3 regions of the Streptomyces sp. NPDC002676 genome follow, and region 1 is predicted to be linked to each of the others. Evidence: riboswitches for the same ligand, from Rfam matches in the RefSeq annotation. Region 1 holds a riboswitch; each other region holds the start of a gene.

Region 1 (2,254 bases):
GGAGGCCTCGGGCCTCGGCGACAGCAGCCGCTCGGCCAGTTCACCGAAGAGCAGACCGAAGCCGGACCACAGGGTGACCTGGATGGCCAGGGCGGAGAGCCGGAACCGCCACAGCAGGGTGGCCGAGAAGTCCTTCGGCACCTCGTTGACGACCGGCAGGAAGGCGAAGGCCAGCCCGATCAGGAGGATGTAGCCGGCCACCGCCGCGACGGTGGCGTACCAGTTGCCCAGCGAGGGCGCGAGCCGCTTGCCGACGATCACGGCGGCGATCGCGAGGAGCACGCTGAGCAGCATCATCAGGAAGTACAGGGTGGTCCGCTTGCCGATCGTGTCCGGGTCACCGACCGACGGCGGGCTGGCGGGGTACTTCAGGAACGGCACGACGTACACCGCGAGCAGCGCGCAGCCGGACAGCAGCAGCGCGGTCGCCCGCGGGGAGAAGCGGCCGACCCGGCCGAGCGCGAAGCAGAAGGCGAGCGCGGCGATGCCGCCGAAGGACACCCCGTAGACCAGGACACCGGTGGCGAGGCCGGCGGTGGACTGCAGGGAGCGGGAGACGACTTCCATCTCGTGCCCGTGGGAGTGGGCGTCTTCGTAGCTGATCGCGCTGTCGATGTTCGGCTCGCCGAGGAAGTAGGCGATGACGAGGGCGAGCCCGCCGGCCGCAAGGCCGGCGAGCATGCCCCGCACGAGGAGACTTCTTACTGTTGCGGAGTTCATGTGAGTGCGGTGACCCTCGGCCTCAGTGGCAGGGGAAACCGAGCAGGTGGCGGGCGTCGTGCACCCACTCGTGAACGTCCGTGCCGTTGAACACGGACGAGGCGCCCTGTTCGGCACCGACGAAGTACAACAGGACGAGCATCAGGATGCCGAAGAAGACCGCCCAGGGAGCGATGGCCTTCAGCGGCAGCGTGGCGGGTACGGCGGGGGTGGTGGCGGTCGGCTGGGCGACGGTCTGCGCCATGGCAGAACCTCCTCTGGGAGTTCGCGTCCCATCTCGGTGGTGCACAGGACGACAGCCACGGGTCTGACTCACGAGACGCCAGGGGCTCCTCGCTCACAGTGGCGCGACCGTGCCGGATTCCCACCGGCTTCCGTCGTACCGTCGTCGATTCGGACAGACCGTACCGCGAGTCGCGTGCATGGCCAAGACCGCACCGGCGGACGTGATCTTCTTCTCTCGCCAGGATCCGGCCGCGCTCAAGTGAGACGGAGTCAGAAGCGGCCCGCCGCGAAGACGACGGCGGCTCCGAGCACGCCCATACCCGCACCGGTGGCCAGCGCGGCCAGCCACGCACGCCACCAGCGCGGGGCCGCGGTCACGGAATCCGGATCCCTGGGCTCGGACCCGGATTCGGCCCACAGGTAGGCCAGAAAACCCGCGCCGGTGACGATCCCGGCCAGGGCCCAGGCGGGGCCGTCGGCCAAGCGGTGGCGGCGAGCCGTGAGCATCCGGGCCAGGACGACCGCCCCCGTGAGGATCGCCAGGTACCTGAGCCATGTCCACGGCGTGAGCAGGACGTAGGCGACGGGCACCAGCAGGGCCAGGCCCCCGGCGCCGTACGTGGCGTCGAAGTCGCGGAACCGGATCCGCTCCGCGGATGTGCCCGCCGCCCGGGTCACGGTCGCCCTGAAGTCACGGGCGGCCTCGTCGGTGCCCGCGACGAAGCCGGCCGGCCGGTAGACGTAGCTGTGCTCGTCGAGCGGGCCCGTGCTCCAGCGCACCGTGACGTCCGTGCCCTCGGCGTCCATCTGCACCGAGTGCGTCCGGCCGGCCTTGATGTCCGCCACCAGCTCGCGCGTCGACCCGGAGGCCGGTACGACGCGCAGCAGCGTGGTGGCGAACGACAGCACGAGCACCAGGAGCAGCGCCCAGCGGACCGGACGCCAGACCCTGTCGGTCCGGGCGTCCGACAGTCCGCTGATGCGCTGCGTCATCTCAGTGCACCTCCATGGTCCAGTAGTAGGTCTGGTACACACTGGCACCGCCGTAGCCCTGCTTGATGTCCGGCATCCCGAAGTGGATCAGTGAAGCGGTCCCCGTGTCGTTGAAGGCCGCGAACGCCACCGTGAAGCTGCGACTGCTGCGGTTCTCGTTGACCACCTGATAGACCACGTCGTAGCCGCCGGTGAAGGCGTCGGGAGTCTCCGTACCGTGGTGGCCATTGGTCGCCATACCGAGCATGTCCTTCGGGAAGTTTGCCAGCTTCTCCCCCAGGTTCTTGCCGTCGACGTAGTCGTCCTGTCCGCCGAG
Region 2 (2,254 bases), on a different contig from region 1:
GAGAGCCGTACGGCACGGCCGATGTCGGGGACCTGGACGGCTCGTCCGGTGTCCCCGCCCAGCACGGGCCGGTGCTCGACGCGCCCGCCGTAGGAGAGGGTCCCGCCGAGCCGTACGCCGAGGGCGCCCGCGAACGAGGCCTCCACGGGCCCGGCGTTGGGGCTCGGGTGACGGCCCGCGTCCGCCCGCCACGCCCGGACGGCGCCGCGCGGGTCGGGTCCGGCTACCGCGGTGAGTACGGCGGTCAGGCGGGCGCCCGGCCAGCCGGCGAGGTCGTCGAGGCGGGCGGAGGCCCAGCCGTAGCGGCGGAAGCGGGGGGACTTGTGACCGACCATCGCGTCGAGGGTGTTGACGGCCCGGAACCCGAGCAGCCCCGGCACCCCGCCGACCGCGCCCCACACCAGGGCGCCCACGACCGCGTCGGAGGTGTTCTCGGCGACCGACTCGACCACCGCCCGCGCGATCCCGTCGGCGTCGAGGGCCTGCGGATCCCGGCCGCACAGATGCGGCAGCCGCGCCCGCGCCGCCTCGACGTCCCCGGCCTCCAGGGCGCGCCCGATGGCGCCGGCCTCGCGGGCCAGCGAAGTGCCTCCGACCACGGCCCAGGTGGCGGCGGCGGTCAGTGCGACGGTGGCGGCGGGGGAGCGGCGTACGGCGCGCTCGGCCGCGGCGCCGAGCGCGACGGCGCCGCCCGCGCAGACGGCGGTGTGCAGCGCGCCCCAGCCGCGGTGGTCGTGCCACAGCGCGCGTTCCACGGCCATGGCCGCCCGTCCGAACGCGGCGACCGGATGCCCGCGGCGCGGATCACCGAGGAGCAGGTCACCGAGGAGCCCGGCGGCGGCGCCGTAGGCGTAGGAGCGGCCGTACGCGCGAGAGCGATCGGCACCCATCGGTTCAGCCGGTCACGGAAGCGACGGCGGTTGCGGCGGTGGTCCTCGATCTGCGGCCGAGCATGGCGATATGTGTCCTCACTCAGGGTGTCCACGCCCTGGTTCGACGAGATCCGGCGGTGAGAGTTCCTGGCTCCCGGGGTGTTCTTCCCCGGTGACAGTGGCGGGACCGCGCCGGATTCGCACCGGCTTCCTCTCTTGCCGCCGTACATGGCCTGGGCAGTCCACCACGCGCCCGGAACGGCCGTCAACTTGCCGTTGACCTGCGCGGGGAGAGTGTGCTGAGGCCCACATGGACGGCGTGCGGGCATGCGTAAGGCTCCTCTCCGGAGCGAGCCGGTGAGGAGCCTTATGGGGCCTTATGGGTCCTTGCGGACGACCGGTCAGGCCTTGTGCATGATCAGGTAGATGCCGTACGTCACCGCCGCCGCGCAGGCCGCGAAGCAGACGTAGGCGCCGGTCACGGCGAGGGCGGCGGAGTTGCCCTGCGCCGCGGCCTTCTCCCTGCGGGACAGGCCGTTGACGCCGAGGGTGAACAGGGCCACCAGGCCGACGGTGAACGCGAGGCTGACGCCGAAGACGGAGCCGAGAGCCGCCCAGTCGATCTTCATGATGCTTCCTTAGTAACCGGGATTGCTCGGGGTCAGACGGTGGCCGACAGGTCCTCGGCGACCGTGCCCGCCGGGGGCGGGGTCACGGCGGCGATGGCGGTGGTCACCACGCCGGCCGGCTCTGCGCTGTCGGTGTCGTTGACGTTGCTGTGGTCCACGACCTCGCGGCGGGAGAACTTCCAGATCGCGGCGCTCGCGGCGACCAGGAAGACCCCGACGACGGCGGTGCCCCAGTCACCGAGGTCGGTGACGGACTCGGCGCCCGCGCCGACCAGCGCGGCGGCCGGGAGGGTGAGCACCCAGGCGATGGCCATCCGGGTCGCGGTGGACCAGCGGACCACACCGCCCTTGCGGCCCAGGCCCGCGCCCATCACCGAGCCGGAGACGACGTGGGTGGTGGAGAGGGAGAAGCCGAGGTGGGAGGAGGCCAGGATGGCGGTGGCGGCGCTGGTCTGCGCGGCGAAGCCCTGCTTCGGCTCCAGGTCGGTCAGGCCCTTGCCCATGGTGCGGATGATGCGCCAGCCGCCGATGTAGGTGCCGAGCGCGATGGCCAGGCCCGCGGAGAGGATCACCCAGGTGGGAGGGTTCGAGCCGGGGGCGATGGAGCCGCCCGCGATCAGCGCGAGCGTGATGATGCCCATCGTCTTCTGCGCGTCGTTGGTGCCGTGCGCGAGAGAGACCAGTCCGGCGGAGGCGATCTGGCCGGCGCGGTAGCCCTTGCGGGTGGCCTCGGCGTCGGCGTTGCGGCCGATA
Region 3 (2,254 bases), on a different contig from region 1:
GCCGTTGGAGTGCCCGTTGGTGCCACGGATGAGCGAACCGCGGCTGCGGATCCGGGAGTACGACAGCCCGATGCCGCCGGCGTGCTTCGAGAGCCGGGCCACCTGGTGGTAGCGGTCGTAGATGGAGTCCAGCTCGTCCAGCGGGGAGTCGAGGAGGTAGCAGGACGACATCTGCGGGTGCCGCGTGCCGGAGTTGAAGAGCGTGGGGGAGGAGGGCAGGTAGTCGAGCCGGCTCATGAGCCCGTAGAGCGCGGCGACTTCGTCGACGGAGCGGAGGGTGTCGTCCTCGGCGAGCCCGGCGGCGACCCGGAGCATGAAGTGCTGGGGCGTCTCGATGACCTTGCGGGTGATCGGGTGCCGGAGCAGGTAGCGGCTGTGCAGGGTGCGCAGGCCGAAGTAGCCGAAGCGGTCGTCGGCGTGCGCGTCGACGAGTCCGTCGAGCCGCTCGGCGTGCAGCCGCACGAACTCGGCGGTGCGGTCGGCGACGAGGCCCTCCCGGTGCCCGACGGCGACGGACTCGGTGAACGTCGCCACGCCCTGCGAGGCGGCCTCGGCGCGGATGGAGATCGTCAGCAGCCGGGCGGCCAGCCGGGAGTAGGCGGGGTCCTCGGAGATGAGACCGGCGGCGGCCTCCGTGGCCAGCTCGCGCAACTCCGCCTCGTCGGCGTTCGCGGACCGGCCGCGCAGCGCGGCGGCGGCGACCCGGCCGGGGTCGGCGTCGGGGAGGTCGGCGGTCAGCTCGGTCAGGGTCCGCAGCAGCGCGGTACCGGGACCGTCGGTCTCCGCCGGGGCCGCGATCGCCTGGGTGGCTGAAGCCGGTTCGGCTGGCGCGATGGTCACGTGGGGCTCTCCCTCGCTCGGCACGGGGCCTGGCGGAGGGCAGGGGGCGGCACGAGCGCGCACGGCGTCGCGTCCACCAGCCCACTCCGCGAGGCCCGGACGTCTGAAGACACCCGGACCGGACGGCCGGGCGCACGCTGCCGACAGGTCCTCGGACTGACGCGAGTGCGTTCCGCTTCAGGCGGCCACGCACAAGTACACCGTTGCGGGACAGTTCCGGATTCGCACCGGATTCCCCTGCGGCGACAGCGAGGACGAGCATACATCTAGTGCCGGGCCGTCGTGACACCCCCACATGTTGTGTCTCATGCGTGGCGTGGCGGCTTCAGAGCGTCAACTCGTAGGTGAGGAGCGTGATGTCGTCGAGTTCCGGGACGGGGTTCCAGTCCCGTTCCGGCACGCGGACGAAGCGCAGGCGTTCGTAGATGCGGTGGGCGCTGTGCATGGTGCGCTGGGTCGACAGGACGACCGCCGTGCAGCCCTCGGTGGCCCGTGCGCGCTGTACGCAGGCGCGTACGAGGGCCTCGCCGGCGCCCCGGCCGCGGGCCGCGTGGGCGACGGCCAGCATCCGGATCTCGGCCTCGCCGGGGCGGGCGATGTCGGCCATCGGACCGCCGGAGGGCACGAAGGTGACGCCGCCGAGGAGGGTGCCGTTCTGGACGGCTACGAGTACGTCGGCGGCGGCTGCGCGCTTCGCCACGTCCCGTAGTTCGCCGAGGTACCTGTCGCTCTCCCCGAAGTCCAGGAGGCCGTCCTGGAGATAGGCCTGGGCTGTGATCTCTCCCAGGGCTTCGTATTCGGAAGGGTCGGCGGGGCGGATCAAAATGTCCATCTGCGTGAGTGTGTACGACAGCGGGCCGCCGTGGTGCATGGTTTTCGGCGGCCCGCTGTGAGTGTGGGAGTCCTAGGGGGTTGCGGTGGGAGCCAGTTCCGCCTGTCCCCCCACATCGCCCGCGTCCGCCGTGTAGTCCTCCGGCCGCGTCTCGTCCAGGCCCTCGGGGGCCTTGACGGCCTTCAGGACGAGGGTGAGGGCGACCGTGACCGCCACGTTGAGCACGAACGCCGTCAGGCCGATGTAGCCGATCTCGCCGATGCCCGGGATCTCCTTCGTCGTGCCGCCGAAGTGCTGCTGCGTCGGCGAGGCGATCCCGTACATGGCGACCGTGCCGTACACCATGCCGGCTGCCCAGCCGGCGAGCAGCGCCCAGCGGTGGAACCAGCGCGTGAACAGGCCGCCGACGAGTGCCGGGAAGGTCTGCAGGATCCAGATGCCGCCCAGCAGCTGGAAGTTGATGGCCACCGTCTTGTCCATGGTGAGGACGAAGACCAGCGCTCCCACCTTCACCAGCAGCGACACGAGCTTGGAGACCCGGGTCTCCTGCCGGGGCGTCGCGTCGGGGTTGATGAAGTCCTT

The links. Region 1 has a riboswitch for cobalamin ahead of ACWD3E_RS18370 (CbtB domain-containing protein). Riboswitches for the same ligand answer to the same signal wherever they lie in the genome.
Region 2: another riboswitch for cobalamin. It lies ahead of ACWD3E_RS06660 (cobalamin biosynthesis protein); the one in region 1 lies ahead of ACWD3E_RS18370 (CbtB domain-containing protein).
Region 3: another riboswitch for cobalamin. It lies ahead of ACWD3E_RS25295 (ribonucleoside-diphosphate reductase subunit alpha); the one in region 1 lies ahead of ACWD3E_RS18370 (CbtB domain-containing protein).

The regions. Positions count from the first base shown of each region.
Region 1 is NZ_JBSFVT010000005.1:548,837-551,090, forward strand. Features, by position in the region: gene ACWD3E_RS18365 (CbtA family protein) at 1-720, opposite strand, end outside; gene ACWD3E_RS18370 (CbtB domain-containing protein) at 743-964, opposite strand; cobalamin riboswitch at 1,001-1,122, opposite strand; gene ACWD3E_RS18375 (hypothetical protein) at 1,216-1,938, opposite strand; partial or broken gene ACWD3E_RS18380 (RHS repeat-associated core domain-containing protein) at 1,940-2,254, opposite strand, start outside.
Region 2 is NZ_JBSFVT010000001.1:1,413,519-1,415,772, forward strand. Features, by position in the region: gene ACWD3E_RS06660 (cobalamin biosynthesis protein) at 1-890, opposite strand, end outside; cobalamin riboswitch at 994-1,135, opposite strand; gene ACWD3E_RS06665 (hypothetical protein) at 1,274-1,501, opposite strand; gene ACWD3E_RS06670 (anion permease) at 1,534-2,254, opposite strand, start outside.
Region 3 is NZ_JBSFVT010000009.1:205,858-208,111, forward strand. Features, by position in the region: gene ACWD3E_RS25295 (ribonucleoside-diphosphate reductase subunit alpha) at 1-840, opposite strand, end outside; cobalamin riboswitch at 966-1,102, opposite strand; gene ACWD3E_RS25300 (GNAT family N-acetyltransferase) at 1,166-1,672, opposite strand; gene mctP (monocarboxylate uptake permease MctP) at 1,745-2,254, opposite strand, start outside.